DNA from 3 places in the Mogibacterium diversum genome. Region 1 is predicted to be linked to each of the others. Evidence: predicted binding sites of a transcription regulator. Region 1 holds the regulator's gene; each other region holds the start of a gene.
The links. The regulator HrcA, encoded in region 1, represses chaperone genes, less so after heat shock. The targets are predictions, from matches to a motif close to TTAGCACTCNNNNNNNNNGAGTGCTAA.
Positions count from the first base shown of each region.

Region 2: clpB (ATP-dependent chaperone ClpB) is a predicted target of HrcA. The motif match lies at 7,925-7,951, and genes of this name have one in related genera.
Region 3: C5Q96_RS04515 (co-chaperone GroES) is a predicted target of HrcA. The motif match lies at 6,235-6,261, and genes of this name have one in related genera.

Region 1 covers NZ_CP027228.1:151,823-163,066, reverse strand. The annotation lists gene dnaJ (molecular chaperone DnaJ) at 1-932, opposite strand, end outside; gene dnaK (molecular chaperone DnaK) at 1,017-2,870, opposite strand; gene grpE (nucleotide exchange factor GrpE) at 2,942-3,568, opposite strand; gene hrcA (heat-inducible transcriptional repressor HrcA) at 3,561-4,610, opposite strand; gene C5Q96_RS00735 (TDT family transporter) at 4,880-5,800, opposite strand; gene C5Q96_RS00730 (C-GCAxxG-C-C family protein) at 5,834-6,376, opposite strand; gene C5Q96_RS00725 (LVIVD repeat-containing protein) at 6,659-8,008, opposite strand; gene C5Q96_RS00720 (LysR family transcriptional regulator) at 8,181-9,053, opposite strand; gene C5Q96_RS00715 (ABC transporter substrate-binding protein) at 9,079-10,125, opposite strand; gene C5Q96_RS00710 (ABC transporter permease) at 10,122-10,898, opposite strand; gene C5Q96_RS00705 (ABC transporter permease) at 10,895-11,244, opposite strand, start outside.
Region 2 covers NZ_CP027228.1:661,755-672,998, reverse strand. The annotation lists gene smc (chromosome segregation protein SMC) at 1-1,600, shown strand, start outside; gene ftsY (signal recognition particle-docking protein FtsY) at 1,635-2,531, shown strand; gene der (ribosome biogenesis GTPase Der) at 2,524-3,843, shown strand; gene plsY (glycerol-3-phosphate 1-O-acyltransferase PlsY) at 3,843-5,774, shown strand; gene miaB (tRNA (N6-isopentenyl adenosine(37)-C2)-methylthiotransferase MiaB) at 5,778-7,091, shown strand; gene C5Q96_RS03150 (site-2 protease family protein) at 7,106-7,843, shown strand; gene clpB (ATP-dependent chaperone ClpB) at 8,012-10,537, shown strand; gene C5Q96_RS03140 (serine aminopeptidase domain-containing protein) at 10,711-11,244, shown strand, end outside.
Region 3 covers NZ_CP027228.1:967,339-978,582, reverse strand. The annotation lists gene carB (carbamoyl-phosphate synthase large subunit) at 1-2,099, shown strand, start outside; gene C5Q96_RS04540 (nitroreductase family protein) at 2,138-2,824, shown strand; gene tsaA (tRNA (N6-threonylcarbamoyladenosine(37)-N6)-methyltransferase TrmO) at 2,940-3,641, shown strand; gene C5Q96_RS04530 (YlmH family RNA-binding protein) at 3,706-4,473, shown strand; gene C5Q96_RS04525 (Rid family detoxifying hydrolase) at 4,677-5,051, shown strand; gene C5Q96_RS04520 (DNA-3-methyladenine glycosylase family protein) at 5,312-6,160, shown strand; gene C5Q96_RS04515 (co-chaperone GroES) at 6,303-6,575, shown strand; gene groL (chaperonin GroEL) at 6,702-8,330, shown strand; gene C5Q96_RS04505 (Crp/Fnr family transcriptional regulator) at 8,343-9,053, shown strand; gene hcp (hydroxylamine reductase) at 9,268-10,911, shown strand; gene C5Q96_RS04495 (hypothetical protein) at 10,921-11,244, shown strand, end outside.

The sequences.
Region 1 (11,244 bases):
GTTCCTGGAGCCAGTGTGTACGAATATGTCTCGTTGAAACCCGGAACTTTAACCTTGTCACCGAGAACTGCCTGATCATATGAAATAGGCATCGTCAGATATAGGTCATCACCACGTCTCTTGTAAATCTTGTGTGGCTTTACGTTGATAACAATATACAGATCTCCGGACGGACCTCCATTTACACCAGGCTCGCCCTCTCCACGAATTGGAATGATGCTGTCGCTATCAACTCCTGCCGGAATATCAATTTTAAGTGTAACAGTCTTTCTAACTGAACCTTTGCCGTGGCAATCAGGGCAAGGTTTATCTATTACCTGACCAGTTCCACCGCATGCATTACAAGTAGTCACATTTTGGAAAGTACCAAAAGGAGTCTGCGATACACTAGACACCTGACCAGTTCCACCGCACTTCTCACAAGTATGCTTATGTGTTCCTGGGGCTGTTCCTTCACCATTACAAGTTTTACATTTAACTTCTTTTGTTAGCTTGATTTCTTTTCTGCAGCCAAATATCGCTTCTGTAAACTCGATTGTAATCGACTTCTGTAGGTCATTTCCCTTGCGAGGACCATTCCTCCTAGCACTGCGTCCGCCGAAGCCACCAAAGCCACCGCCGAACATATCAAATATATCTTCAAAGCCACCGAAGCCACCAAAGCCTGCTCCTGCTCCTGCTCCACCACCAAAACCTGCATTTGGATCTACTCCTGCGTGTCCAAATCTATCATACTTATTCTTTTTATCAGGATCCGACAATACAGCGTATGCTTCATTGGCTTCCTTGAATTTTTCTTCAGCTTCCTTATCTCCTGGATTCTTATCAGGATGATATTTCATCGCCATCTTACGATATGCTTTCTTGATTTCGTCTTCGGAAGCGCCTTTCTGGATGCCCAGCACCTCATAATAATCTCTTTTTTCTGCCATATTATTTCCTTCCAACGATAAATTTATTAAATCAGTGAACTGCCGGCACTAGGTGCCGGCAGTAATCACCTGCTGTATTTAGACTTATTTGTCTTCGTCTACCACTTCATAGTCAGCATCTACAGTGTTGCCATTTGGACCTGCACTCTGTGCGCTGTCCTGTGCCTGCTCACCAGATCCTGCAGCACTTGCCTGAGCCTGCTGAGCTTCCTGATAGATTCTCGATGAAATTGGATAGAATGCCTGTGTTAGAGCCTCAATCTTAGCCTTGATATCTTCAACATCGTTAGCTTCTACAGCCTTCTTAAGGTCTTCCCTTGCAGCATCAACCTTAGACTTCTCATCAGCTGTAACCTTGTCACCGAGTTCATTCATCTGCTTTTCGGTTTCGAAGAGCATTCCTTCAGCCTGGTTCTTAACCTCGACTTCTTCCTTCTTCTTCTTATCCTCTTCAGCATACTGCTCAGCTTCCTTGATCTTAGCGTTAATCTCATCCTCAGAAAGCTTAGTTGAAGACGTGATCGTGATCTGCTGCTCTTTTCCAGTTCCTAGGTCCTTAGCACTTACATTTACGATACCGTTGGCATCGATGTCAAATGTAACCTCAATCTGCGGAATTCCACGAGGAGCTGGAGCGATACCTGTGAGCTGGAATCTGCCCAGTGTGATATTGTCGGCAGCCATCTCTCTTTCGCCCTGCATTACGTGAACATCTACCGCTGTCTGATTGTCTGCTGCTGTCGAGAAAATCTGACTCTTCTTAGTTGGAATAGTAGTATTTCTCTCGATTAGCTTAGTTGCTACACCACCTAGTGTCTCAATTGAAAGTGATAGTGGAGTAACGTCGAGCAGAAGCACGTCATTTACCTCTCCTGTAAGTACACCAGCCTGAATTGAAGCACCTACTGCAACGCACTCGTCAGGGTTGATTCCCTTAAATGGTTCTTTACCGGTTACCTTCTGAACTGCTGCCTGAACTGCTGGAATACGAGTTGAACCACCAACGAGGATTACCTTAGAGATGTCAGCGTTAGTTACTCCAGCATCTGCCATAGCCTTCTTCATAGGCTCAATACTTCTATCCACTAAATCGCTAGTGAGCTGATCAAATCTAGCTCTTGTAAGATCCATATCCATGTGAAGTGGGCCAGCTTCAGAAACTGTGATGAATGGCAGATTAATCTTAGTTGTCTGAGCACTTGATAGCTCTTTCTTAGCCTTCTCTGCAGCTTCCTTTAGTCTCTGTAGAGCCATGTTGTCTTTTCTAAGATCTATTCCGTGCTCTGCCATGAAGGAGTCAGCTAGGAAGTTTAGAACTGCGTTATCGAAGTCATCTCCGCCGAGATGTGTATCTCCGTTTGTAGCTAGTACCTCAAATACTCCGTCTCCTAGTTCAAGTACAGATACATCGAATGTACCGCCACCTAGGTCGTATACGAGGATTTTCTGTGATCCGTCAGCCTTGTCTAGTCCGTAAGCTAGCGATGCAGCTGTTGGCTCATTGATGATTCTCTTTACATCGAGTCCTGCAATCTTACCAGCATCCTTTGTAGCCTGCTTCTGTGCATCGGAGAAGTATGCAGGAACTGTGATTACAGCCTCTGAAACCTTCTCTCCGAGGTAAGCTTCAGCATCTGCCTTAAGCTTTCCTAATATCATAGCTGAGATATCTTGTGGAGTGTAGCTCTTGCCATCGATCTCTACAGTGTAGTTCTCGCCCATGTGTCTCTTGATAGAAGCGATTGTTCTATCTGGGTTAGTTATAGCCTGTCTCTTAGCAGTCTCTCCTACTAGTCTCTCACCGTTCTTGGTGAATGCAACTACAGATGGAGTCGTCCTTGCACCCTCTGCATTTGCGATTACCACTGGTTCTCCGCCCTCTAGAACGGCTACACAGCTATTTGTTGTTCCTAAATCAATTCCAATAATCTTGCTCATTTTATTTACTTCCTTTCATATAAGAAATCTTAATTTACTAATTTTATGTACTCGCCTTTTGTGCTACCGCACTACTTTGCGACAGTAACCATCGAAGGTCTAATGACCTTTCCGTTAAGGGTATATCCCTTCTGGAGCACGCTACAAACCTTATTGCTGTCGTACTCTTCACTATCTGCTGTCATAACTGCGTTATGCATGTTAGGATCAAACTCTTCACCAAGAGCCTTCACTTCCACAAGTCCAGACTTCGTGAGCACTCCGAGCAATTGATCAAAGATAAGTTTCATGCCCTGCGCATAACCTTCTACATCTGTGGAATTATCAGTCGCGAGCGCTCTCTCGAAATTATCAAGTATCTCGAGTAGTTCAGTTACAATCTTTTCATTTGCATAAGAATGTATATCGGACTTCTCCTTTGCAACTCGCTTCTTATAGTTCTGAAACTCTGCCATCAGTCTGAGGTATTTTGCATCGCCATTCTCTTCAGCTTCCGCTTTCTTGCTATTATCTTCTGTAGCGACCTCCGAAGCATTATCCTCGGAACTTTCTGAGGATTCAGGCTGCTCATCTTCTTTTGATGTTGTTTCATTTTCCATATTGTTATCTATTGAATCTGAAGTTTCAGTCTTAAGCTCTTCTGTCGCTTTCGTCTGAGCTTCAGCTTGATCGCCATTAATCTTTTTCTCTTCAGTCATCCTTAATTTCCTTTCCCTCGCTTAGCAAGAACGATTTACTGAGGTTCTCAGTCAGATACTCCATAATAGAAGTAACCTCGCTGTAGTTCATACGTGTCGGTCCAATTACACCAATCTTTCCTATCAATTTACCATCTACATGATATGTCGCTGTTACAAGCGAGCAATCTTTCATCGAAGAATCGTTATTTTCATCTCCTATAGTCACGATTATTCCATCATCACGCTGGAGCATGTCCTTCGCAAATTCATCCTTCTTGCTAACTAGCTCGATAAAAGCCTTTGCCTTATCAATGCTACTGTACTCAGGAATATTAAATATATTAGTCAAGCCTTCCATGTATAGATTGACATTGAGCATATCCTCAAGCGTCTTCATAAAGTTAGGCATAATCTTGCTTGCTAGCGGACTCATCGCCTCAAGGTCAGAATTGAAATCTGCGATAATCGATTTCTTAAGGGCCTCATCTATCGTAGTCCCCTTATAGTTATACGTCATCGACTTGCTCAAAACCTCTAGAGACTCAGGTGTATATGGAACATCCACTTTAAGCGTAGTATTGTTAACATTACCTGTATCCGAAACTATCATTAACACGATTGTGGCTTCATCTACTGGGAGTAGCCTTATGAACTTTAACGTGTCGCAGCTTGCTGATGGTGTCATCGCAAAGGATGCAAGTTTTGTAATATCAGATAGAAGCTCTGCGGCCTGCTGAAGTGTCTGATTAAACTCAGCCACACTCACCTGCATTCTCTCGTTAATAATCTCTTTTTCCTCTGGCGAAAGATCGTGCTTACTCATCAGACTATTTACATAGAGTCTGTAAGCCTTATCAGAAGGCACACGGCCTGCCGAAGTGTGAGGATGAGTCAGGTAACCAAGCTCTTCTAAATCAGCCATTTCATTTCTAATCGTAGCTGGGCTGACGCCTAGTCCATACTTCTTAGCAAGTGACCGCGAGCCAACAGGTTCCGCACTTTTAACATAATCAGTAATAATTGCCTGGAGGATCTGAAGTTTTCTCTCACTAATATCCATTGCTCTCCCTCCTGTCCTCAAATTTTCTGTTAGCACTCATCAATATGGAGTGCTAATCACTACACATAGTCTACTATCACAGCCCCCATGTGTCAACATATAAAATGAAATACTATATGTTTTTTTCGTGAAGTGCACATCAGTATATGTTCACACTAAAATAGACCTCGGCATATGCCGCGGTCTATTAATATTCATCTCAAAGGATTCTTTTAGAAGATTATTTCCTTACCTTCTGGCGGGCATTTCCGCTTATTGATTCATCTACGTTATTTACCTTCATGACCTGCATTCCCAGCAAATATAAACACCATATACTTAACATACACAAATGCTACGAACGCCGTTGCTATTACTGTCTCTGCTAGAACTATGTTGCTTAGCCATGGAAGTGGATGCCCCATGAGAGCAGAACATGCCATCGTCTGCTTAGTAGCAATCGCACTGATTACAAAAGGGAATGTGAAACCCGCAAAGCTCGGATAGAACTTCTTCAGCAATCCAAGAGAGACAACTAGAGAATATACATACAGTACTGTTGCGACTACGAACATCGCCATAAGCAGCGTAAAGTTCTTCACTTGAACCGATTGAATATATGCTGCGATGCAAAGGCTCATAGGGGCCGCAAATATCCCACTAAGTGGTTTTACCGGTTCTGGCAGCGGATGCACTGCATACCTCTTGATAACTATTACAAGAAGTGGGATCAGTGTAATCAGGCCGAACCAAAATGTCGCTGCTCCAAATCCAGTCTTTCCATACGCAGGTGCAGTTACTCCTGCAACTGCAATTCCTACATATACGATGAACCAAGTCGTGAAGACCTTCTTCTGGTCATATTTTAGCAAGAACTTCGCTGTGAAATACACGATTAATATGACATGTAATACTATAGCGAATATCCAGACAAAGTATGCGCCTTGCCCTATAAATGGTTTAACGTAGGTACTGAGTATCATCAGTGCCATTGGAAAAGTTGCTGCTACTCCAGCCATTACAGGAGTATCCAAATCTTCTTTTATTGTACTCGGATATTTTACGAGCTTTAACAGTATTAAAACCAGCAAAAATGCCGCCAAGATCCCACAGATATTTCGAACCGTCTCCGAATAACTCTGTAGTAGATTTCCGAGGGCAGCTGTTCCAAGCATCACACCACATATGGGAAAAGGTACTTTCTTAATCATAATCACATTCTCCGTTCTCTACAAAAACAATTTTTAAGCTTCAAGTGGCGTAGTTCTAGTCTTGAGATAGTCGTCATGAGAAAGGACTTTGATTTCCCCAGTAGTCTCGATCCCGAGTTCACGAGCGAGTATTTCTGCGGCCTTTGCAGCACACATTCCTGTATAGTAGATACACTGCGACTTATGACCACCCTGGCTCATATCAAATTCTCTTGTAAGAACACGGCAACATGCTGCCTTCTTTGTATTATTCTCTCTAAACCAGTCGTGAAGTTCATTTGTCATGCTCATACATTTTACAACCTCTGGATCCTTAGGCCCCCTTTGCTCATCTCTACCGAAGAACATGCTTATTGCCAGCACCCCACCGTTGAGAGCACCGCAGATACATCCAGATTTACCAACACCGATTGCCATACCAGATGCCATCTTGATAATCTCATGTGGAACATCTAGCTCAAAGTTATCCATAATAACTTCCATAACTGCCTCACAGCAGAAGAATCCCTTGCGATATGACTCTTCAGCCTCAGCCTGTACCTTCGCTAAATCGATAGATTTTGCATTTACTTTCATTTTGTTACCTCCAATCATACCTTCAAACGTATCATCCTTGTGATACATTCTTGACTATTGTAACAAACAATACTCTAAATACCTAAAAATTTTTATATATATTAACAACTTCAATAATTGCTTTGATTTATTGGGGTTAAAATAAGAATAATCAATACCTTTTTATTTTGGACACTTTATCAAAGAAAAGTAACAAAAATAGCGACCTCCTAATAGTGGAAGTCGCCAAAGTTTAGTGACATATTATTGATATTTACAAAGGTAATATCATAGAAGCTATATCTATACTGTGCAGCGAACGATGTAGAGTCCATCCTGATATGTATCCACGTAGATGTACCCTCTATCATCTACTATGCAGTCCTCAGCATGTCCAACATGTGGTCCAGGGAATAGCGTACCTTCATCGATATCAAACCAAGTACCTTCTGGATCTGGTGGCATGAAGTAGGCAATCTCCTTTGGTACGAACGGATCTGAAACATCATAAATACGAAGACCCGCTTGGAAGTGACAGTTATACACTCTGTCATCTCTGCTCTCGAGGCAGTCCTGTCCGAACGCATCGAACATATTATGTGGTCCAAATACCACCCTCTGACCATCGATGATGTTGAAGTTCTCTCCGTGACACTTCTTATACGCTTCTGGTACCTCTGGGTATGGAAATACAGAGATGAGTGCTGGGTTCTCTTTATCAGATGTCTCAATCATTCCAATGATGTTCATAGGCTGACTAGTAATCTTATGGAACATTCCTTCTTCTCTATTGTTATCGAAGTACCATGTTCTCTCGCCTTCTGTGGTAACAATGGCAAATGGTCTATCCCCAAGAGGCATTGCTGTATGCACAGCTGCTCCCGACTGACCGTTACTGAATGGAGGATTTAGAGAGACGTTTCCAAGAAGTCTAGGTCTACTCTTGTCGTGTACATCGATCATGCAAAATCCTACATTAGGAAAAGCTGCATATACGACATCATCTTTTACCGTTATTGCATGTCCATTAGGGAGCTTCATAAATGGCTCAGTCCCAACCTCCGGCATGTCAGATGCCTTCTTGTTACCGAGATACTGTCCATCTGCCCACCAGCTTCCTACTTCTGTCGGATTAGTTGGATCCGAGATGTCTACAATTCTTAGGATATACCCTCTGAAGTTGCGTTTACTGCCCATAATATATGCGTAGTCTCCACCATTATAGAAGCTACGATGAACTCCAGGACCATCTTCGCACTCAAACTGTCCGAGCAGCTTAGGATTTAAAGGATCTGCCTCTATGTCGTAAATCTTGAACCCACCCCAATATGGTTGCTCGTGAGTGCCATGTAGAACTCTCATAGTACCACCATAGCAAGCGATCAATTTGCCATCAGCTACCTGCAGCTTAGCGAGGCTCTGTCCATCGTGAACTTCACCTACCCAATCTCCCTCAACCCACTTTGCAACTGGATTTGCAGGATCTGTAACATCGACGATATTAAACCCGTTGTCGCGGAAACAAGCGGTATAAAGATAATATCTGCCATCCTTCGTACGATGCATTCCCATCTGAAAACCCGGTTTCTTATTCAGATCTGAATAACCGACGAACTCAGTGTTTTTAAAAAGCATCTCTTCTCTTCTAGACATGTTACCCTCCTTATATTTTATATATAAATCTCATACTTAACTAATTGATGACTATAGACTATCACTTAAATAGCCCTATTAGAACCCACAAAAAACGAATAGGTATCAATGCGCATTTTGCATTGATACCTATCATTCTTCAACACTTTTGTTATTCATGCTCTACGACTATCTAGCCTTTGAAGTGTAGCTTAAGCTCTTCTTTAAATAATTTAACCTCTCTGTTCGGTGCATTTTCGTGCCAAGCCAAAGCGACATTCGCTTTGCTACTTATCCCAATCGAGTGAATTTCCGTTCCACCTCCAACAGATACCCATTCGTCTGCCAGTATGATGCCTCTTGCATTTTGCACATTTGCAAACATCGACTCAAGATTAGGAACCACTTCAATCTCTGGTATAAAGTTGTACGGTCTAAGATTAAATCCTATGAGCGAGATAATTTCACGCAGCTTTGGATCTTCGGCGACAAACATCTTTGCACCCTTTAACTCCTTTGGACTATTCACCTTCCTATCTAGAAGTTTATGTGAATAGATTATAGACCGATCAACTTCGGTCACGACTTCATATTCAATTCCCAATTCCGAAGTGCCCTGCATATAATCATCTAGTGACAACACTGCATCTAGCTGTCCTGACTGAAGCTTGTTCATGAGTGCCTCAAAGCTAAGGCATTCAATTCTAACCGAGAAGTCATCGTATGTCTTACGGCATTTATCTATTACTTGTGGGAGAAAATGTGATATATTCCACCCGATATTGTATCCGAGCCTCAGCTCATGCGTCTCGTCCCTAAGCGATTCTCTAGTTTTGGCAAGTTCAGCATCGAACCTCTTAAAAAGACTATAGTATTTCTCACCAGCGAGTGATAACTTAATACTTCTAGAGTTTTCCCTGTCAAATAATATCACCCCTAGCTCATCCTCGAGTCCCTTAATCGCACGACTGACTTGAGATTGTGGCACATAGAGCTTTTCAGCGGCCTTTGTGAAATTAAGAAGCCGAGCTGCTTCTACAAAAGCTTTTATCTGTCTATCGTTCATAGTCTATCTCCGCTTTATGTATATCCTATTTTGACTTTACTTCCTTCCAGCTATCGCCATATAGCTTAGTCGTATCAGGGTCGAGATTCCTTAGCAGCGTACAGCGAGCAATCGTCTCCTTGCTAGGAAATAGCGCTGGATTAGAAACGTATTTTGAAGGAATCATTTTGATCGCTGCAGTATTCGGAGTCGTATAATATAAATAGTCAAAATTGCGCTTCGCTACTTTCGCTTTGCACATGTAGTTTATGAATCTTTCTGCATTTCGCTTATTGCGGGCACTCTTAGGCACAACCCAAGAGTCGATGAAGAACTCCGATCCCTCCTTCGGAACTACAAACTCAATATCTTTATTGAGATCGTGCGTGTAGTTGTATTCACCATTCCACACAACACCAATTGCAGCTGATTTATCGGCTAGCAGATCTCTAGCCGAATCATTTGCGTATTTATATACTAGCTTCTTCTGCTCCTTAAGTGCGTTCTTCGCCTCTTCGATTTCTTTAGGATTTGTGGTGTTAGGTGAATAGCCAAGTCTTAGGAGCGAGATTGCAAAGGCATCGCGCACACTATCCTGCATGACTATGTTATTCTTAAAATCAGGGTCCCATAGTGCGTTCCACGAGTCTATCTTCTTACCCTTCACCATCTTCTTATTGTATAGAATCCCTGATACTCCGACCAGATATGGAACAGAATATTCATTGCCTGGATCATACTCCTCGGCTTTTCTCATGTAGTCCTCATCAAGATTTTTAATGTTTCTAATATTCTTTTTGTCCAATTTCTGCAGCAGATTCTCGCCCTTCATCTTGCTTATCATATAATCGGACGTGCACACTACATCATAGTTCGCAGAACCATTCTTTATTATAGGGTACATCTCCTCTGCAGTATCATATGTATCCTGAATTACTCTTATTCCAGTATCAGCTTCGAAATCCGCAACAACCTCCGGGTCGTAGTAATCTCCATAGCTGTATACATAAACTTCTCCATTTTCGCCACTTCTACATCCTGTCATTGTAAGAAGTAGCAGTAGTAGTAGAGAACCCATTATCAATTTCTTCATGCCCTTTTTGGCTCCTTATCCCTATTCACGTTGACGATCAATAATGCTACTAGAGCTATCAGAAATATTATCGTAGATAGCGCATATAGCGATGGTCTGATTCCGATCTTTACCTCGCTATATATGAGTGTCGATATAGTATTGATGCCTGCACCCCTGGTAAAGTGTGTAACTACGAAGTCATCTACTGACATCGTAAACGAAAGAAGCGCACCAGACATTATTCCCGGCATGAGTTCAGGAAGAACGACCTTTCTAAAAGCATATGGACGTGAAGCCCCTAGGTCCATCGCAGCTTCAAAAAGGGTATCCGTCCTCTTGTTAAGTCTCGGCCGTACTGAAAGTATCACGTACGGTATACAAAACGTAACATGTGAGAATAGTATAGTCATATAGCCTAGCGATACTCCAAATAGCAGAAACGATAGCATCAGCGAGATACCAGTTACGATATCAGCGTTAAGCATAGGTATGTTGTTCACTGCTAGGAGAGTCTGCTGCGCACCAGGTCTTAGCGACTCAATTCCGAGCACTGCCAAAGTACCGATTACAGTTGCGATAAGTGAAGCTAAGATAGCTATCGAAAATGTATTTACAATAGCTCCAAGTATGAGTCTGCTGTGAAACATCTCCTGGTACCACTTCAGCGAAAATCTCGTAAAAACCGACATCGAACGGCTCTCGTTGAATGATAGGAATATGAGCGTTAGAATCGGCAGATACAGGAAGAGCATTATTATTATCAAATACATATTTCCGAAGAATTTCTTCATAATAAATGATCCTCCTCTCCATCGCCAAACTTCTGGACTATAAGCATGCTGACGATGATAAATACCATCATAACTAGTGAAAGTCCAGAGCCTAGATACCAGTTTGAGTTCACAGTGAATTCCTGTTCGATAATATTTCCAATCAGATTAACCTTGCCACCTCCAAGCATGTTAGATATTACGAATGTAGTGAGTGCTGGGATAAAGACCATAGTCACTCCACTTGCAATTCCAGGGATACTTAGCGGGAAGATAACTCTTCTGAACACATAGAATTTGCCTGCTCCAAGGTCATATGCTGCCTCAATCAGGCGGTTATCGATCTTGGATACGACGTTATAAATAG
Region 2 (11,244 bases), 510 kb from region 1:
TGGTGCAATTACAGGTGGAAAATTTAAAAATAAGTCTGCAAATATACTCGAACGCAAAAATGAAATTAAGGAACTTAGTGAGGCTGCTCTAAAGCATAGAGAACAGATAACTGCACTTAGAGAAGAAATCACAGCTGCTAATGTTAAAATTGCAGAGCTCAAAGAATCTAGAGGAAAGGCATATGATGAGCTCCAGCAGATAGAAGTTGACAAAGGTGTAATCGCAAGTGAACTTGAGAGAATCAAAAAGCTGACAGATGATGCCGGTGCACACAAAGACCTTTATGCAAGTGAACTCGATACTCTTAATGGAGATATAGAGAGAGCCACTGATATGGTTACGAAGCATAGAGCTGAAATAGCAGATGCTGAAGCAGAAATCACTAGACTCAATAATCATATTGAGGAGCTCATGGGAGAGGCTGAGAAGTACGACGATCGCGTTAATAAGCTTCGTGAGATAACACTAGAAAATAAACTTCAGTTAAGTGAGCAGGATGCGAGAATTCTCGGTCTAAACGAATTGATCGAACGAGTTAGAGACACCATTACAGACCTTGAAAATGAGCTGGAGGAGGCTGCAGAAGCACATGAAGAGCTTAAGGAAAAGCATCATATGCTTACCAGTAGCGATGCCGAATCAAGTGAGAAAATTTTACAGCTTACTGAATTTAAGCAAAACCTCGAAGAGCGAATCAAGGGACTAGGCGAATCTATCGACGATAATAAGGCAGCTTACGAAGAGGCTATTAAGGATCAAAAGAAACTTGCAAATGAACTAAATGAACTACAAGATGCTAAGTACAAGCTTGAGGTTAAGAGCGCCAAGAGCGAAACACTGCTCGATACGCAGAAGGATAAGCTATGGGATGAATTCGAAGTTTCATTCGCGGAGGCACAGGATATCAGAGACGATGATTTTGGTATCACTGCTGGTAATAAAGAAGCCAAGGAGATCAAGCTTCGTATGGCTGAACTAGGCGATGTAAATATATCCTCTATTGAGGAGTATAAGTCGGTAAGCAAGAGATATGAGTTTATGACGGCACAGGAAAACGATATTTCTACAGCTATGAAGGAGCTCAGGTCAATTATTACCAATATGGAGCGCAATATAAGGGATAAGTTCAAAGAGAATTTCGATAAGGTGGTCATTAACTTTGAGCACAGCTTTAGAGAATTATTCGGAGGTGGTCACGCTGAACTTAGACTTGAAGATGAAAGCGATCCTCTTTCATCGGGCATTGAGATTATCGCACAGCCACCGGGCAAGAAGCTCAAGAATATCAATTTGATGTCAGGTGGAGAGAAGACTCTGACAGCGATTGCGCTGATGTTTGCTGTAATTAAGGCTAAACCAACGCCTTTCTGTATTCTCGATGAGGTAGAGGCAGCGCTTGATGAGGCGAATATCGAGAGATTCTCAAGTTATCTTAAACGCTTTGAAGACGTTCAGTTTGCACTCATAACTCACCACAAAGCAACTATGGAGCATGCAGATGTGCTCTACGGGGTAACAATGCCAGAGCAAGGGATCTCCAGAGTGCTTTCACTTAAGTTTGAAGACGGATTTGATCCAAGCGAGTATTCGAACGAATAGATAACTTGTACAGCTTTAGCTGGAAAGGATAAAGATGGGACTTTTTAAAGATAAAAGCACATTTCGAAAATTTACGGAAAAGGTTACCAATGTAATCGTCGGTAACCCAAACATCGATGAGGAATTTTATGAGGAACTCGAGGAGTCACTTGTAATATCCGATATCGGTATTGAAACGACAGATAAAATAATGGATATGCTAAGGAAGCGTATTAACGCAAAGTATCTTACCAAGCCGGAAGATATCAAGCGAGCACTTGCAGATGTTATAGCCGAAATCGTTGATAAAGGTGATAGAAATAAACTTTCAAGTGATTATCCACTCGTTATTCTGATGATAGGTATTAATGGTGGGGGTAAGACTACATCTATAGGTAAGCTGGCAAATATGTTTAAAGAACGCGGTCACAGTGTTCTGCTTGCAGCTGCGGACACATTTCGTGCAGCGGCCGCAGATCAGCTTGTAGAGTGGGGAAACCGTTCAGGAGTTCGAGTCATTAGACATGAAGAAGGGACTGACCCAGCCGCAGTAATATATGATGCCGTACAGTCTGCAAGGGCAAATGATATAGATGTCCTAATATGCGATACCGCAGGCAGGCTTCAGAATAAGACCAACCTTATGAAGGAACTCGAGAAGATGGATAAAATCATCAGCCGTGAGTATCCAGAGGCTTCGAGGGAGACGCTGATAGTGCTTGATTCGACCACTGGTAAGAATGCAATCAGCCAAGCTAAAGAATTTTCAGAAATCGCAGATATCACTGGCATAGTTCTTACAAAGCTTGATGGAACAGCTAGAGGAGGAATTTCTATTACTGTAACTGATGAATATAATCTTCCGATCAAGTTCATAGGAGTAGGTGAGGGAATTCACGACCTAAAGGAATTTGACCCAAAGGAATTTGCAGGAGGTATTTTCGATGAGTAAACCTATACTCGCAGTTGTAGGTAGACCTAACGTAGGAAAATCTACATTCTTTAATAGAATAATTGGAGAAAGAAAAGCCATCGTTCAGGATACCCCGGGAGTTACTCGCGACAGAATCTACGCAGAGACTGAATGGAACGGCAGGGAGTTCGCTATTGTCGATACAGGTGGTATCGAGGCTAATACGAGCGATGTAATCCTCTCTCAGATGAGAGAGCAGGCTGTGACTGCGATGGAACTTGCAGATGTTATTGTGTTTATGGTAGATGGCAAAGAAGGTCTGACTTCGGCAGACCATGACGTTGCTGATATTTTACGTAGAACCGGCAAGGAAATAATTCTTGTAGTCAATAAGGTCGATAATCCAACCAAGTATGGCGATAATATTTATGATTTCTATGAACTCGGATTAGGGGAGCCTATTGCAATCAGCTCTGTCAATATGCTCAACATCGGGGACTTGCTAGATGCAATAGTTGCAGGCTTTCCAGATGAAATATATGGGTATGAAGAATCGACTAAAATTGCTATCATAGGAAAGCCAAACGTGGGAAAATCTTCCCTAGTAAATGCACTCACTAACGAGAAGCGCGTAATCGTCTCGCCAATTGCTGGAACTACTCGTGACTCTATAGACACGCCATTTACTTATAAAGACAGGGAATATACACTTATTGACACAGCAGGACTCAGACGTAAGAGCAAGGTAAACGACTCCATTGAACACTTCAGTGTTATCAGAGCCGTTACGGCTGTCGAAAGATGCGACATATGCATCATGATGATTGATGCTATGGAAGGACTTACTGAACAGGATAAGAAAATTCTTGGCATTGCTCATGAAGCCGGTAAGGGTCTGATGATAGTGGTTAACAAGTGGGATCTCGTTGCAAAAGAAACAAATACTATGCGAGACTATGAACGAACACTCAGAGCAGATCTACAGTTCGTATCATATGCACCTATAATATTTACATCTGTACTAGAGAAAAAAAGAATATTTGATATTATAGACAAGGCTTCCAAGATTGAGGAAATCAGGTCTAGGAGAATAACGACAGGAAAGCTAAACAGCATTATTGAAGATGCTGTAATGATGAGACAGCCACCTTCAGATAAAGGTAAACGTCTCAAGATTTATTATGCTAGCCAGATAGGTTCAAGACCACCGCTATTTTCATTCAATATAAATTCACGAGAGCTGATGCACTTCTCTTATTCGAGATACCTCGAGAACAAGCTCCGTGAAGCGTATGATTTTGAAGGAACACCTATCAAATTCTTATTTAATGAGAAAAAGGGAGATCAGTAATGAAATATTTACCGCTTATAATCATGGTAACTTTTGCATATCTTATCGGTAATATATCCCCAGCAACATTAATAGGCCGATTCTACGGAATAGACATCAAAAAGTCTGGAAGTGGAAATGCCGGAACAACTAATGTACTAAGGGTTCTGGGGACTAAAGCAGCAATATGCACATTGCTGATAGATGTGTTTAAGGGATTTATAGCAGTTCATATTGCACAGGGTAGATTTAATAATCTTGGAGCAATGCTTGCATTTGCTGCCGTGGTTATCGGACATATCTATCCAGTCGTATTTAAATTCAAGGGAGGCAAAGGAGTTGCAACTTTTCTAGGAGCAGCTATGGCTTTAAATTGGCCTAGTATGTTTGCAGCAGCATTAATAGCTGTTGTTGTAGCAGCGGCATCGAAAAAGATGTCACTTGGGTCAATAACTGCAGCGATGATATATCCGTTTCTGATGCTTTATTACTACCCAAAAGCATTACCGATTGCAATCATAATGACATTTATAATCTTATTCACTCATCGTGGGAATATTAAGAGGCTGATGAAAGGTGAAGAGAAGGAATTAAGCATCGGTTCAAAAATTAAAGAGAAACTAAGAGAGCAGCTAGATGAATCAGAGAATATTAATAAAATAGATACTGCTAATATCTCTGATTCATCTGGAAAATCTGCTATCAATAAAAAGATTTCCAACGCATCTGAATCTGAAAATAGTCTCAAACATGAAGATAATGAAGAACAGACAAATGTGAAAAGCGATAGTGGTACAGATGAACGGGCCAACGATGAAAAAGATGATATGATGATCATTGGTTCAGATAATGAACTTGTGAGTGAAGCAACCGCTATAGAACACACTAAAATTAAGGTATCAGATAAACCAATTGATTATTATAAGGATGTTGATATTCCGCACTTAAAAACAGAAGATAAGAGGGTAGTATCAGTAATTGGAAATGGAAGTTTTGGTACTGCTATTGCTAATGTAATAGCACATAACGGACACCGTGTAACGATATATGGTCGTAATAAAGAAGATATAAATAATACGCGTGAAAGTAGGGTAAATGAAAAGTATTTACCAGGGGCTTTGCTTTATGACAAGATTAGGTTTACTTCTAATATTAGAACTGCTGTCGGTAAGCGAGATATAATTATATTTGCTATTCCAGCGCAGCAATTCGGTGCTTTCCTCGAGAAGAATGCAAAGTATATAGATAAAAATGCTATCATTGTTAACTTAGCAAAAGGAATAGAGAATAAGTCTCTTAAGACTATGTCCCAAATTGCTAAGAAATTTATTAAAAATAAATATGTTGCTGTTTCTGGGCCTTCGCATGCGGAGGAGATTGTTCGTAATTACCCGACCACTGTTGTAGCAGCATCGGAAGATGAGAAGGCTGCTAAAGAGATTCAGAATATAATGATGAGCAAAACCTTTAGGGTATATACCACTAACGATATAATCGGGGTAGAACTTGGCGGGGCCCTAAAAAATGTAATCGCTTTGGGCACTGGGATCACAGATGGCATGAATTTTGGTGATAATTCCAAAGCTGCACTCATGACTAGAGGAATTCACGAGATATCAAGACTTGGTGAAACTATGGGCGCAAACAGTGAGACTTTCTCCGGCCTTTCGGGAATCGGAGATCTAATGGTAACATGTTCTTCTGATTTATCAAGAAATAGAAGATGTGGTCTTTTAATTGGTGGCGGCATGACACCAGAAGAAGCAGTTGCAGAAATTAAAACCACTGTAGAAGGAATTTATACAGTAGAAGCGGCAAGCAAATTGGCTAAAAAGCTCAAGGTTGACATGCCTATTACGAATGCTATAAAAGAAGTAATCGATGGTAAACTAAACCCACGAGATGCTGTCGAGATGCTCATGAATAGAGATAGGAAGCAAGAGAACAAATAATAGATGAAGAGATATCATATTATAACATTCGGATGTCAAATGAATGAACATGATTCCGAGAATATCGCGGGAATGCTCGAAAGTATGGGATATGTTCTAGCAGACGACCCTTTTAAAGCAGAAGTTGTAGTACTTAATACGTGCAGTGTTCGCGAACATGCTGATAAGAGATTTTATGGAATGCTGGGGCAGTTTAAAAAAAGACGTGATGAGAATAAGGATACAAGAATTGTGTGTGTCTGCGGATGTATGCCGCAGCAACCACGTGTTCAAGATGAGATAAAAAAGAGCTTTTCATGGGTAGATGTAGTATTCGGTACGCAGACTATTGGTGATTTTCCTAGACTTCTCAATGATAGAATATCAACAGGCAAAAAACAGTTTTCTATTACCGCAAATAATTCTATCGTGCCAGACGAAAAGGAATCAAAGAGGCTTCATAAGCACAAGGCTCTTGTTAATATAACATATGGATGCAACAACTTCTGCACTTACTGCATAGTCCCTTATACACGAGGAAGAGAGAAGAGTCGCTCTCTTGAAGATGTAGTGTGTGAGGTGAAAAAACTGGTTGCTGATGGAGCAATTGAAGTTATGCTCCTTGGACAAAATGTTAATTCATTTATTGATGACAAGGGGAATACTTTTCCGACTCTTGTAAGAGCGATTAATGACATAGAAGGACTTGAGCGAATTAGATTTATGACTTCTAATCCTAAGGATTTATCAGATGAGCTGATAGAATGTTATAGGACATGCGAAAAACTATGTAAACATATACATCTACCTGTACAATCAGGTAGTAGCTCAGTACTGAAACGCATGAATAGACGATACGATAGAGAGAAGTATATCGATATCATAAATAAGCTTAAGTCAGCATGTCCAGATATTGCAATTACTACGGATATCATCGTAGGATTCCCAGGAGAGACAGAGGCGGAGTTTGAGGACACATTATCGTTGGTAGAATACGTGAAATACGATTCAGCTTTCACGTTTATCTACTCGCCACGAGAAGGGACACCTGCTGCTGGATTTTCAGACCAGATACCATACGATATTAAGCACGAGAGATTTGAACGACTAAATGAAGTTGTAAATAAGTATTCGCTTGAGAAGAATGAACGACTTTCAGACAAAACTGTCAAGGTGCTTATTGACGGCTCCAGCCGCAAGGATGATAAATCATATTCTGGAAGGACAGATGGGTTTAAACTCGTAAATGTCTCTTCAGGGAGAGATATTACTGGTCAGCTTGTAGATGTTAGAATTACTGAATGTAAAACATTCAGTATCGATGGAGTACTTGCATAAAATAGGATGATGATATGAGAGATAATTTAAAAAATTTACTTCGCTCTGGACCAGGAATTATATTAATTCTACTATTGATTACGAATTTCCTGGATGGAGGATTAAGCAATCCAAAGACATACTTCTTTGACATGCTTCTAACCTTACCGGGGATTATAGTTGGGTTATCATTTCACGAATTTGCACATGCTTTTGCATCTAATGCATTTGGTGATCCGACACCAAGGATGCAAGGAAGATTGACTGTTAATCCTGTAAAACATATTGACCCATTTGGGTTTGCAGCACTGATATTCTGTGGATTTGGATGGGGTATACCCGTTCAGATTGATAATCGATATTATAAGCACCCTAGGCTAAATGAGTTTATAGTCTCTATCGCAGGCGTATCTATGAATTTTATTATCGCAATAGTTTTTGCTTTTATAACTAGGTTTTCTATTAACATGTGGGGCAGAGAGGCCATACTAGAAGATTCATTTCAAGGAATCATAACAAAAATATTTTTATATGTAGTAATGGTCAATATAACACTGATGGTATTTAACCTGATTCCAGTGCCTCCACTTGATGGATTTGGATTAGTTACAGAACTATTTAATCTACGCAAAACAAGTTGGTACTCTACTGTGTACCAGTATGGAGGTATTATCTTACTGTTAATGTTACTCTTTGGTCTTGTAAGTAAGATACTTCATCCATTAACTAGTGGCATATATTCGGCTATACTTAACGGTATTATCTTGTCCTAATCATTGGTATATAAGAATAAAGCTGCGTATGATAAAAAATAAGCTTAAATCCGCATCTTCACATAATCATCACGTTAATTATTAGCACTCGTCACAGACGAGTGCTAAATTATTAATGTAAGCAAAATGTGATGCTTATAATAAAGTAATTATTTAAGGAGGAAGGCAATGAATATTGAAAAATATACACAGAAAATGCAAGGTGCCATTCTCGATGCGCAAAGTATAGCTAATTCGTATGGACACCAGCAATTAGAAATTGCACATGTTCATTATGCAATAATAAGTGATAGTGATGGTTTGATTCCTAAGCTTTTGGAGGCAATGAATGTAGATGTTAAATCTTTAAAAGCTGACTTGAAATCAGATCTTGAAAAGCTACCTAAGGTAAGTGGTAGCTCTGCACAGTTATATATGAGTTCTGAGCTTAACAATGTGCTTACTAAAGCCGAAAAAATAGCAAGTGACTTCAAGGATGAATACGTAAGTGTTGAACATCTATATCTTGCAATTCTTGATTCTAACAACCAGGAAGTAAGCAGATTGATGACCAAGTATGGTATTAATAAAGACGAATTCATGAAGGCTCTGACTATGGTTAGAGGAAATCAAAGAGTGACAAGTCAGAATCCAGAGGATACGTATGATGCTCTAAATAAATATGGAACAGATTTAGTTGATGCTGCAAGAAAGGGTAAGCTTGACCCAGTTATAGGCAGGGATCTCGAGATTAGAAGGGCAATTGAAATCCTATCGAGAAGGACGAAAAACAATCCGGTACTTATTGGACAACCTGGAGTTGGAAAGACTGCTGTTGTAGAGGGACTTGCTCAGCGTATTGTAAATGGCGATGTTCCAGATGGACTTAAAGGAAAGACCATTTTCTCTCTTGATATGGGTTCGCTTATTGCCGGTGCCAAGTATAGAGGTGAGTTTGAAGAACGTCTTAAGGCGGTTCTAAATGAAATTGATAAATCAGATGGGAATATCATACTCTTTATAGATGAGATTCATACTATTGTCGGTGCTGGAAAGACTGAAGGGTCGATGGATGCAGGAAATCTTCTAAAGCCAAAGCTTGCTAGAGGTGAACTTCACTGCATAGGGGCAACAACTCTTGATGAGTACAGAAAGTACATAGAGACAGATGCAGCTCTTGAAAGACGATTCCAAAAGGTGATGGTAGATGAACCATCTGTTGAGGATACTATATCTATTTTAAGAGGTCTTAAAGAAAAGTTTGAGATTCATCATGGTGTTAGAATCACTGATAATGCTTTAATCGCATGTGCAACATTATCTAACAGATATATTAGCGACAGATATTTACCTGACAAAGCTATTGATCTGATGGACGAGGCCGCTGCTAGGATTAGAACTGAAATAGACAGTATGCCTTCAGATCTTGACCAGATCTCTCGTAAAATCATGCAGCTTGAAATTGAAAAACAGGCGCTCTCCAAAGAAGAGGATAAGGCTAGCAAGAGTAGGCTTGATGCGATCAGCGAGGAACTAGCAAATCTTAAGACTGAAAATGACGAACTCATGGCTAAATGGTCAAATGAGAAAAATATGATTCAAGAGCTTAAGAATAAAAAGCTAAAGCTAGATGAGCTCCGCCATGAGATTGAAAGTGCAGAGCGTGAGTATGATTTAGAGAAGCTAGCAAAGCTGAAGTATGGTGAGCTACCAGCTCTTGAAAAAGAAATTGAAGATTTAAAGAATAAGACAGAACAAGCTAATGAAAGCCGAATGCTCCGTGAGGAGGTTGGAGAAGAAGAAATTCAAGCAGTAATCTCTGAGTGGACAGGTATTCCGGTAAGTAAGCTAGCTGAATCTGAGCGTGAAAAATTGCTCCACCTGGAGGATATTCTTCATAAGAGGGTAATCGGTCAGGATGAGGGTGTAAAAGCCGTTTCAGAGGCAATTTTAAGGGCTCGTGCAGGGCTTAAGAACGAGAATCGTCCAGTTGGGTCATTTATATTCTTGGGACCTACAGGAGTAGGTAAGACAGAGCTCGCAAAAGCGCTTACAGAGACACTATTTGATACTGAAAAGAACTTAATCAGAATCGATATGTCAGAGTACATGGAAAAGCATACGGTCTCAAGACTAGTCGGATCTCCTCCAGGATATGTTGGATATGATGAAGGTGGACAATTAACTGAGGCTGTAAGAAGAAAACCTTATAGTGTCATATTGTTTGACGAAATTGAGAAAGCTCATCCAGATGTATTTAACATACTCCTTCAGTTACTGGATGATGGAAGACTTACAGACAACCAGGGACGGACGGTAGATTTTAAGAACACAATCATTATCATGACGTCTAATCTACCTGAATCACAGCTTAAGACATTCTTCAGACCAGAGTTTCTCAATAGAATAGATGATATAGTCGTGTTTAAGTCACTCACAATTGAGCAAATAGAAAAGATCGTTGATTTAATTATTGAGTCGCTCGTAAAGAGGCTTGAAGAACGCGGTATAGGTCTTGAACTTTCCGAAGATGCAAGGCGCTTTATAGCTAAAGAGTCATATGACGAAGAATTTGGTGCAAGACCTGTAAAAAGGTATGTACAGAAGAATATCGAGAATCAAATTGCGGAGATGATTATTTCAAACGAAGTAATTGATGGTCAGACTATAGAAATCACAGTATCTGATAATAGCCTTAAGTTCGATGTTCGTTAAGCTTGTGCGTACAATAGTTAATACTAACTGATAGATAGAGATAGGTGTTTTATTTGCACCTATCTCTTGTGCTATACTCTATTATAGGGTGTGAATTATCATCATAATTATTAAATTTGAATATTAAATTTATTGGGATAAATTAACACAAGCATAATATTGTGAGGTGACACATGGCAGAATATAGGGATATATATAGACGTGCAGCAAACGGTGAAGGACAGGTTGTTTCGTTTAAATACACACGCGTAAACCCACGTGCTATAGTTCAGATAGTACACGACATTAGCGAACATAGCATGCGTTATCATGAGCTAGCCGTGGCGCTTAATGACTATGGATTTTACGTATGTGGTAATGATCTTATAGGTCACGGGATGAGCAAACAGGGGCACCAAGGTTGCTTTGGGATAAAGAAAAATTCCTACGAGGGATTGCTCGGCGATATAGATTCACTTTTTAACGAGGTTTCAGCTGAAGTTGGCGGCACAGTTCCTAGAATCATAATTGGTGCTGGATTTGGAGCAATGCTTAGTGAGCTATATACGATTAAGTATGGGAATATATCAATGATAATCTCTATGGAAAATCTTGAAATTCCCGCAGCTCTAAGCTTTATTAAATTAAATGCCAATAATCACATTAAGAGGAAGGGCTTTAACTCCGTATCTGAGAGTGTTCATAATACGATGTACCAGATGGGAAAG
Region 3 (11,244 bases), 820 kb from region 1:
CAGATGCAGATAACAAGCTAGGAACGCAGATGAAAGCCACTGGAGAAGTTATGAGCATCGGTATGAATCTCGAAGAGAGCATTCTTAAAGCCGTTCGCTCCCTTGAAATAGGTGTTTCCCACATATACATGGAGAAGTTCGATACTTGGGAAACTGACGAGATGAAGGAGTATATAACTGAGGGTCGTGACGATAGAATATTCGCCATAGCAGAGCTTCTGAGAAGAGGAGTGAGCAAGGCGGAGATATGTGAACTGACGGCAATAAATGAGTATTTCATAGAGATGTTTGAGAATATCATCTCCATAGAGAACGACCTAAAGGCTAACAAAAACGATGTCGCAAGACTGAGGATAGCAAAGCAACATGGCTTCTCGGATGTAGAGATTGCAAGGCTCTGGGGCACAACTGAGCAGGAGGTGTGGAAGCTTCGTGAGGCAGTTTCCCTCTTTCCAGAGTACAAGATGATAGACTCGTGCGCAGGGTCTAAGGATGCATACGTGCCATACTTCTATTCGACATTTGACGGAAGTGAGACCAAGAAGACTAGGGATTCTGGAAGGAGAAAGGTTGTAGTTCTCGGTTCAGGGCCAATTAGAATAGGACAGGGCGTTGAGTTCGATTATTCGACTGTTCAGGCGGTGAGAACTCTCCGTAGTCAAGGCTGCGAAGCTATAATCATAAATAATAACCCTGAGACAGTTTCTACAGATTATACTACGGCAGATAAGCTATACTTCGAGCCACTCTGCATCGAGGATGTAATGAACATCCTTAGACTAGAGAAACCGGATGGAGTAATTGTTTCACTCGGAGGGCAGACCGCTGTAAACCTTGCAAATGCACTCGACGAGAGAGGCGTAAATATTATCGGAACCGACTGCGCTGCAATCAACTCTGCCGAAGATAGAGATGAGTTCGACAAGCTGCTCCAGGAGCTCGGTATCGCTAAGCCAGAAGGAAAAGCGGTAACAGATATAGATGAGGGCTGCGCTGTTGCTAAGGAGATCGGCTATCCAGTGCTCGTTAGACCAAGCTTCGTGCTCGGTGGTAGAGCGATGAGAATTGTAGCGGACGAGACTCAGCTCAGACAGTACCTGAGAACAGCCGTGGAGATCGACGAAGATAAACCAGTGCTCGTTGACCACTATATCCGCGGAAAGGAAATAGAGGTGGATGCGATCTGCGATGGCAAGGATGTATTTATCCCTGGCATCATGGAGCTCGTTGAGCGCACAGGTGTGCACTCTGGAGACTCGATTAGCATCTATCCGCCATGCTCCATCTCAGAGAAGGTAAAGGAGACTATCAGAGAGTATACGGAGAAGCTGGGCCTAGGAATAGGCATTTGCGGTCTATTCAACATCCAGTTCATCGTCGATGCTTCTGAAAATGTATATATAATTGAGGTAAACCCTAGATCCTCGAGAACCGTTCCATTCCTATCCAAGGCAACAGGATATAACCTCGCTGATATAGCATCCAAGGTAATGCTCGGCATCAGCCTAGAGGAGCAGGGATTCAAGGGGTTAAAGCCACTCGAGAAGAAGAGATGGTATGTAAAGGTGCCAGCGTTCTCATTTGCAAAGCTATCAGGAATGGATATAAGACTATCTCCTGAGATGAAATCTACTGGCGAAGCCATCGGGTATGACGATGATATGATGCGAGCTTTTTACAAGGCTATGCAGGCAGCGGGCATGAGAATGCAGAATTACGGAACGGTATTTGCATCGATTAACGACGAATCTAAGGAGGATGCACTGCCACTAATCAGAGGTTTCTACGACCTTGGGTTCAATATCGAGGCGACAGAAGGTACGGCGCAGTTCCTCAAAAATAACGGCGTAAAGACCAGAAGCTTCAAGCACACTGATAACAGCCTAGATGCAGTTATGGATGAGTTCAGACAGGGATACGTGACATACTTGATTAACATCGGAGACATCAGATCCGTAGATGCAAATTCTATGGGTAGCCGCATCAGAAAGTGTGCTGCTGAAAATAACGTGACTACGCTCACCTCACTCGATACTGTGAGAGTCCTTCTAAAAGCGCTTGATGATATAACATTTAAGGTGTCCACAATCGACGCTTAGTGTTATAATTAGGTATTATTCAACTAGAGGAGGGGGCTATGAACATCAGAGAGTGTGTAAAGGTGAGACACTCCGTGCGTGCTTACGAGGACAGGCCTATCGATGCGAAGGTAGCAGAGGATCTTAAGGTCATGATTCAGCAGTGTAATCGCGAGGGAGATATGCATTTTCAGCTTATACAGGATGAGCCAAAGGCATTCTCGAGTCTACTTGCAAAATACGGCAAATTCTCAAATGTTAAAAATTACATTGCCGTAGTCGGTAGGAAGCGTGAAGACCTCGATGAAAAGGCGGGATACTACGGTGAGAAGCTAGTGATCCGCTGTGTGCAGCACGGGCTCAGCACTTGCTGGGTAGGTGGAACCTATAAGAAGGTCAAGGAAGCGATTGATGTCGGACACGATGAGAAGATCGTTGCCGTAATTACCCTAGGCTATGGATGCACGACGGGAGCTAGCAGGAAGTCTAAGAAGCCAGAAGATGTCTTCGATGGCAAATCTTCGAGGATTTCAAGCTTCGAGGACACTCCTGAGTGGTTCAAGAAGGGCATTGAGATGGCGCTCCTAGCACCGACAGCTATGAACCAGCAGAAGTTTACCTTTGCGATAAGCGGAGATAGAGTGAAGATAAAGCCTGGCTTCGGACCATTTACTAAGCTAGATGCTGGCATAGTTAAGTATCACTTTGAGATAGGTTCTTCACCAAAGGATTTCGTGTGGGCATAGTGCTACGCACAAGGCAAAATACGACGCATAACTGCTCAAAGTCAAATCAGAAGTGAGAACTTCTAATCGTAAGCTTCTAATCAGATGATACGTCAATCAGGTATAGGACAGGATAATGAACGACATACATGAGATTCGCCAGGTTGCTGTAATGAGATCTGCTTTCAAGCAGAAGTACGGTATTCCGAGGCAGCCAAGGCTCGTACAGGGCCTTAAGTCGGAGGTAGTCTTCGGCGACGAATTTAATAATCCTGACGCTGTGAGAGGACTCGAAGAGTTCTCTCACATTTGGCTAATTTGGGGATTTTCGGACACCAAGATAGATATGACCGAGGAGCATCCTGCGTGGAAGCCTACCGTGAGACCACCTCGCCTCGGCGGGGATATACGAAAGGGCGTATTTGCTACGAGGTCGCCATATAGGCCAAACTCACTTGGCATATCTGCAGTCAAGCTCCTCGAGATACGAGATGATAATGGTCAGCTCAGACTCATCGTCGAAGGGGCAGATCTACTCGATGGCACGCCGATATACGACATCAAGCCGTATATCCCATATAGTGATATCATCACAGAGGCAGATGAAGGGTTTGCAAAGAGCATTGATAATTCGATTGATGTCGAATTTCCAGATGACCTACTTGCAAAAGTCGATGAAGAGTTTCGCGCGCCACTCATAAGGATTCTTGAGCTTGATCCAAGGGATGCCTATGATAGGGATTCTGCAAAGCCATGCAAGATGGCGTTTGTGAACGTCGATATAGAGTTCGTGTTTCGAGACGGAAGATTGGTTGTCACAGCGGTGAACGAGCTTTAAGGCTGATAACAGAATCAGGTAAGGCTTGATTTAAAAAACAGCATAATATTTGAACAGGAAAGAAATGGATAACGACAAGATTATTACAGCGAGAATAGAGGATAAGCTCGAGCAGTGCGAGCGTGGTAGCTACATTACTGCGACAGGCTTTCTTAACATGCACGAGCAGTCGCTTGCCATGCGCATCGTGAAGGGAAGAAGTGATGTCAAATCTTTTTTCTACGGAGGGTATGATGATGCCGAGAGACGGATTATCATGTTCGTTCCAGATGGATACGCTGATACTCTCGAGGAAACGCTAGAGATGATTTCACCGCTTTCGGTACTTCACATCAAGGTGGTTCCAGGCGGCAGAAAGCTCACGCATAGGGATTATCTCGGGTCTGTGCTCTCGCTTGGGCTTGATAGGTCTGTGATCGGTGATATCCTTGTAAATGACAATGGTGCCGACATGATTGTGAATTCTGAAATTGTGGATTTCCTTCTAGCCGAATTTCACAGTGCCGGTCATACAAATCTCCAGATTACAGCCTCTGATATAGGCGAACTGGAAGTACCCGAGCAGAGGGTGAAAGCGGTTAGAGACACACTTTCTTCGCCAAGACTAGACAATGTGGTGTCAGCGGCGTTCCATGTCTCGCGGAGCGAAGCGGTGAGAGCCATCAAAGGAGGCATCGTTTTTGTAAACCACGAGGAAGTTACCAAGGTAGATAAGCGTATCAATGAAGGTGATACGATAGTGCTCCGCGGCAAAGGTAAGGCGATACTTTCTGAGCTCTCGGGGGTCTCCAAGAAGGGAAGAATCTGGGCGGAGTTCAAGGTGTTTATTTAACAGAGTTCAAGGTGTTCATTTCATATAAGATAAGGAAATCATTTCTACACCATAGCTCCAGCTTCGCTAGCTACACTTCTCAGTGGAAAATCAGCAGAATTGGTGCCGCAACAGCTCCATAACCGTTTGAACTGGTTGCGCCCCGGTGTTACAATCAAAATGTAATAAATATTTCTCTATATTATTATTTTGGAGGTAGATAAATGTTTGAATATACTGATATCAAGACTGCACCTGCAGCTCTAGGACCATACTCACAGGCAGTGATGGCGGGAAATACACTTTACGCTTCTGGTGCAATCGGAATCGACCCTGAGACAGGGAAGTTCGCTGGCGAGGATGTGCAGAGTCAGTGCGAGCAGGCTTGCAAAAATGTAGGCGAGATTCTCAAGGCTAACGGCATGACTTACGATAACGTAGTTAAGACAACTTGTTATATCCTCGACATGTCAGAGTTCAAGGATTTCAATGAAGTATATGCTAAGTATTTCACTTCAAAGCCAGCTAGATCATGCGTTGCAATCACAGCGCTTCCAGCAGGAGCACTCTGCGAAGTTGAAATTATTGCAGTGAAGTAAAACTCGTAATCAATAAAACTATGAAGCAAAACTGCATATTAAATCAGTTAATAAAACACTGTGACGAAAACCCGTATTGAAATTTTCAATAGCGAAAAATGCACTAATTTCGGAGTAGTAACTATGATAATCGACTGATTTTGCATAGCTGTAACATAAGAGACCGCCTTTAGAAGCCTTCTGGCGGTCTTTTTATTTTGAACTCCTATAAATCATGACCGAAAATTCATGTATAATAGCCATTATGAAAGGAAGGGGTTATGAACGATATTAAGGTTATTAGATTTGATAATTTACATGATATAGAGCTACCTCACGTGTTCGAGTGTGGTCAGTGCTTTCGCTGGAATGAATGTGAGGATGGTTCATACATAGGTGTTGCAGGAGGTCATGCGGCACACGTTTCGCTCGAGCATGATGGCGATTCGTGCTCGCTTATAATCGAGTGCACGGGCGGTAGTGAGGAGTATTGGCATAGCTACTTTGATTTGGATACTGACTATGGAGCGATGAAGAGAGCACTTCTCGCTGGTGAGCCTAAGCTAGCGAAGTCTATAGATGTGTGTCACGGCATCAGGATACTTAATCAGGACTACTGGGAGGTTCTGATCTCATTCATAGTCTCGCAGAACAACAACATACCTAGGATTAAGAAATGCATTGAGTCACTTGCGAAGAACTACGGCACTGAAATCGGTGAATTCATGGGCGAGGTGAGATATGCATTTCCTACGCCGGAGCAGCTGTCGAAAGCTACGCTTGAAGAACTTGCGGACTTAAAGCTCGGATATAGAAACGCATACCTAGTATCAGCTCCTAAGCATTTCGCTGAGCACGGAGTGCCTACGGGAACAACGGAGGAGAAACATAAGGCTCTATTATCTTATCTTGGTGTTGGCCCTAAAGTCGCAAACTGCATACTTCTATTCGGGCTCAGAGACTTTACGGCATTTCCGATTGATATCTGGATGAAGAAGATAATGGTTGATCTATACGGCTTTGATATCAAGGATATCAAGGGTATGCAGAAGTTTGCTGATGAGCACTTCGGCGAACTAGGCGGCATAGCACAGCAGTATCTGTTCTATTACTATAGAAGCATGCAGTGAAGATATTTTCACATTTAATTCATAGTGCTGTGTTGACAATGCATAAGGGGCTGAGTAAAATTATGTTATGAAGGTTAGCACTCTTGATTATTGAGTGCTAACAATACGAATAAAGCGTATAATCAGGAGGTTACAAATGAGTATAGGAATAAAGCCACTAGGCGCAAGAGTTGTTATTAAGCGTAGCGAAGCACTTGAGAAGACTGAAGGCGGTCTGATACTTTCGGCAAGTGCCAAGGAGAAGCCACAGGAGGCTGAGGTTCTCGCAGTAGGTCCAGGAACTGAGGACGAGAAGATGGAAGTAAAGGTAGGAGATAAGGTTATATTCTCGAAGTACGGCGGTACAGAGCTCAAGTATGGTGGCGAGGATTATATCATCATGAGCCAGAGGGATATATTGGCAGTTATCGAGTAATTGCTTAGCCTCTATATAAGTATAGAGAGTGCTACTAGGAGAGGCAGATATACATAATGGCTGTAGAGTCAGTAGTTTAAATATAATCACGCACCGTGATTGGTGCATATATAGGAGGAAGCTAAAATGGCAAAGGATTTACATTATGGAGAGGAGTCTAGAAGAAAGCTCCTCGCAGGCGTAGACAAGCTTGCAGATACAGTTAAGATTACACTTGGACCTAAGGGCAGAAATGTTCTCATAGAGAGATCGTATGGATCACCACTTATCACTAACGACGGTGTTTCAATCGCTAAGGAGATCGAGCTCGAGGACCAGGTAGAGAACATGGGAGCTCAGCTAGTTAAGGAAGTTGCTACAAAGACTAACGATGTAGCAGGTGACGGAACTACTACAGCTACACTTCTCACACAGGCAATCGTTCGCGAAGGATTCAAGAACGTAACTGCTGGAGCTAATCCAATGGTTCTCAAGAAGGGAATCAGCGGTGCTGTAGAGGTTGCAGTTGAGTACCTCAAGAACAGCGCAGTTAAAGTAGATGATAAGGAGAGTGTAGCTCAGGTTGCATCTGTATCTGCTGGAGATAGAGAGATTGGTGAGCTAATATCCGAGGCTATGGAGAAGGTTGGAACTGATGGCGTAATCACAGTTGAGGAGTCGAGATCACTCGGAACTACACTAGACGTAGTTGAGGGTATGCAGTTCGACAGAGGATATCTATCACCATATATGGCAGCTAATTCTGAGAAGATGGAAGCAGTTCTCGATAACCCATACATCCTTCTTACAGATAAGAAGATTTCCAACATTCAGGACCTAGTACCGCTTCTTGAGGATATCATGAAGTCAGGCAAGAAGCTGCTCATCGTTGCAGATGATGTAGATGGTGAGGCACTTGCAACACTAGTAGTTAACAAGCTGAGAGGAACACTCGATGTAGTAGCTGTAAAGGCCCCTGGATTTGGCGACAGAAGAAAGGCTATGATGGAGGATATTGCAATCCTCACAGGCGGTACTGTAATCAGCGAGGAGCTAGGATATGAGCTCAAGGAAGCTACAGTGGATATGCTCGGTAAGGCTGGAACTGTTAAGGTTAATAAGGATCACACAGTAATCGTAAACGGTGCTGGAGATAAGTCTGAAATCGAAGAGAGAGTGGAGAAGATCAAGGGAGAGATTGAGGACTCAACTTCTGACTTCGATAGAGAGAAGCTGCAGGAGAGACTTGCTAAACTAGTAGGTGGAGTTGCAGTTATCAATGCTGGAGCTGCTACAGAGACAGAGCTTAAGGATAAGAAGCTTAGACTCGAGGACGCTCTAAATGCTACTAGAGCTGCAGTTGAGGAAGGCATCGTTGCAGGTGGTGGTACATCGCTTATCTCTGCAATCGACAAGGTTTCTGAGTATGCTGAGAGCCTTGACGGAGATATGAGGACGGGTGCAAGAATCGTTGTTAGGGCACTAGAAGAGCCAGTTAGACAGATTGCTGAGAACGCAGGATATGAAGGCAGCGTAATCGTTGCTAAGGTTAAGGAGTCCAAGAAGGGCGTCGGATTTAACGCAGCAACAGAGGAGTATGTAGACATGATTGAAGCTGGTATCGTTGACCCAGTTAAGGTTACAAGATCTGCACTTCAGAACGCTTCGAGTGTAGCAGGCATGCTTCTCACTACTGAGGCTGGAATTTCAGAGATTAAGGAAGACTTGCCAGCTGCACCTGCAATGCCTGCAGGCGGCGGAATGGGCATGATGTAATAGGCGAGGGATATGGCAGCAAGAGCATCATCAAAGACGGATAGAGTAATAGCTGAACGCCTCATGGTGAGCCCTCTTTTCGATAATATGACGGTAGACGAAGTGCATAACTGCTTTACATGCAGCGGTGCACTCTGCCTCTCGTTCAAGAAGGGGGACATGATATTCACTGAAGAGGATGAACCAACAAAGCTTCACATCCTCCTAGAGGGTGGAGTGAGAATCGGCTATGATTCATTCGATGGCAATAGGAGAATTATCGGAAACTTCACGGATACGGGAGAGGTGTTCGGAGATATACTGCTATTTCTCGGCAAAGAGAAGTACGGTGTATTCGCGCAGGCTACTTGCGATACCAAGGTTATTGCGCTACCACGCGAGTTCATGTCTGGGACATGCGCGAGCGGATGTGACTATCACAATCATCTGATCAATAACATGCTTATGAGCTTTGCGAGAAACGCCTACGCGCTAAATATGAGGCTCAGGATTCTATCTTGTCCGACTCTCCGCCAGAAGATCGCTAAGATGCTGCTCGTCTATAACGACAGGGATATGAGCAAGCCGATCAATATGACGAGAGAAGGTTTAGCTGAATTCCTGGGAGTGACTAGACCGTCGGTTTCGAGAGAGCTTATGAAGATGCAGGACGATGGCTTAATCGAGATAAAAGGGCGCAAGATATATGTTCTTGACCCTGCAGAAATCGAGGCGCTCAACTGATGGTGAATCATTTATTCGCATATAATTAATGCAGATAGAACGCAACTAACGTAGATAAATGCATTAATTCAAAAACAAAAATAAAAAGATGGAATTGTAACATTAGTTACAGATTCCATCTTTTTTTAATGATATGCTTGTGCCATAAACTTAAAGCAAACATTAATTAAAGCAAAAAACAAATGACGTTATATAACAGTGAAAGGAGAAACACATGGAAAACCGTATGTTTTGTTATCAGTGCCAGGAGACAGCAAAGGGCACAGGATGTACTATGAGAGGAGTTTGCGGCAAGCTTCCAGAGACAGCAGGACTACAGGATCTGCTCGTATACGTAACTAAGGGACTTTCTGCAGTAACTACACAGCTAAGAGCTGAGGGTAAGGAAGTGAGCGAGCAGGTAAACCACCTAGTGTCGCTCAACCTATTCACAACTATCACGAATGCTAACTTCGACGATGAAGCAATCACAGCTAAGATCGTTGAGACGCTAACATGTAAGGAGCAGCTACTAAAGCAGCTTGACGATGCAAGCAAGCTTCCAGAGGCTGCAAAGTGGAACGGCTGCGTAGGTGAGTTCGCTGCTAAGGCTGCAAGCCCAGAGGTTGGCGTTCTATCCACTGAGAACGAAGATGTAAGATCGCTAAGAGAGCTCATCACTTACGGACTAAAGGGACTTTCCGCTTACAGCAAGCATGCAAATGCTCTACTTAAGGACAACGTAGAGGTTGATGCTTTCATGCAGAAGGCTCTAGCACTTACACTAGACGATTCTCTATCAGTAGATGACCTAGTTGCACTTACACTAGAGACAGGTAAGTATGGTGTAGATGGTATGGCTCTACTCGACGAGGCAAACACATCTGCTTACGGAAACCCAGAGATCACAAAGGTAGATCTCGGTGTTAGAAAGAACCCAGGAATCCTGATTTCAGGTCACGACCTAAAGGACCTCGAGATGCTTCTAGAGCAGACAGAGGGAACAGGCGTAGATGTATATACACATTCTGAGATGCTCGCAGGACAGTACTACCCAGCATTCAAGAAGTACGAGCACTTCGCTGGTAACTACGGAAATGCATGGTGGAAGCAGAAGGAAGAGTTCGAGACATTCAACGGACCTATCCTGATGACTACAAACTGCATCGTGCCACCAGCAGATAGCTACAAGGATAGACTATTTACAACAGGTGCAGCAGGATACCCAGGATGCAAGCACATCGACGGCAAGTACGGTGAGACTAAGGACTTCTCTGAGATTATCGAGCTAGCTAAGAAGTGCCCAGCACCAACAGAGATCGAGACTGGAGAGATCGTAGGTGGATTTGCACACGAGCAGGTATTTGCACTAGCAGATACAGTAGTTGAGGCAGTTAAGTCTGGAGCAATCAAGAAGTTCTTCGTAATGGCTGGCTGCGACGGCAGAATGAAGTCTAGAAACTACTACACAGATTTTGCAAAGGCTCTACCTAAGGATACAGTAATCCTCACAGCAGGATGCGCTAAGTACAAGTACAACAAGCTAGACCTTGGAGACATCGGTGGAATTCCACGCGTGCTCGACGCAGGACAGTGCAACGACTCATATTCACTAGCATTGATCGCGCTCAAGCTCAAGGAAGTATTTGGACTAGATGACGTTAACGAGCTACCAATCGCTTACAACATCGCTTGGTATGAGCAGAAGGCTGTAATCGTACTTCTCGCACTTCTATACCTCGGTGTTAAGAACATCCACCTAGGACCAACACTACCAGGATTCCTCTCGCCAAACGTTGCAAACGTACTTGTCGAGAACTTCGGAATCGCAGGAATCGGAACAGTAGACGACGATATCGAGCTATTCCTTGGTAAATAGGAGGTAACGATGAGTTTATTTCTAGGACCTATACATCAGTGGCTATATGACAAGATTATATTTCAGGAAGACCTAACAGACGCTCTGATCGATGCTGGAAAGGCAGAGGGATGGAGCGAGCTAACAGAGGAGCTTGCAAATGAGTGTCACAGCTACGATAGACGTCCGCTTGAAGAGGCGGTTGACCCTGACAACATTCACGGCAGCCTTCAGGCAAGAATTGCAGATGCAGAGAGCAGATATGCGAAGCTAGTTCAGACTATCGCATCAGCAAACCCTGCAAGAGTAGAGGATCTAAAGCAGGCAGCTAGACGCTTCGGCGAGCTAAATGCG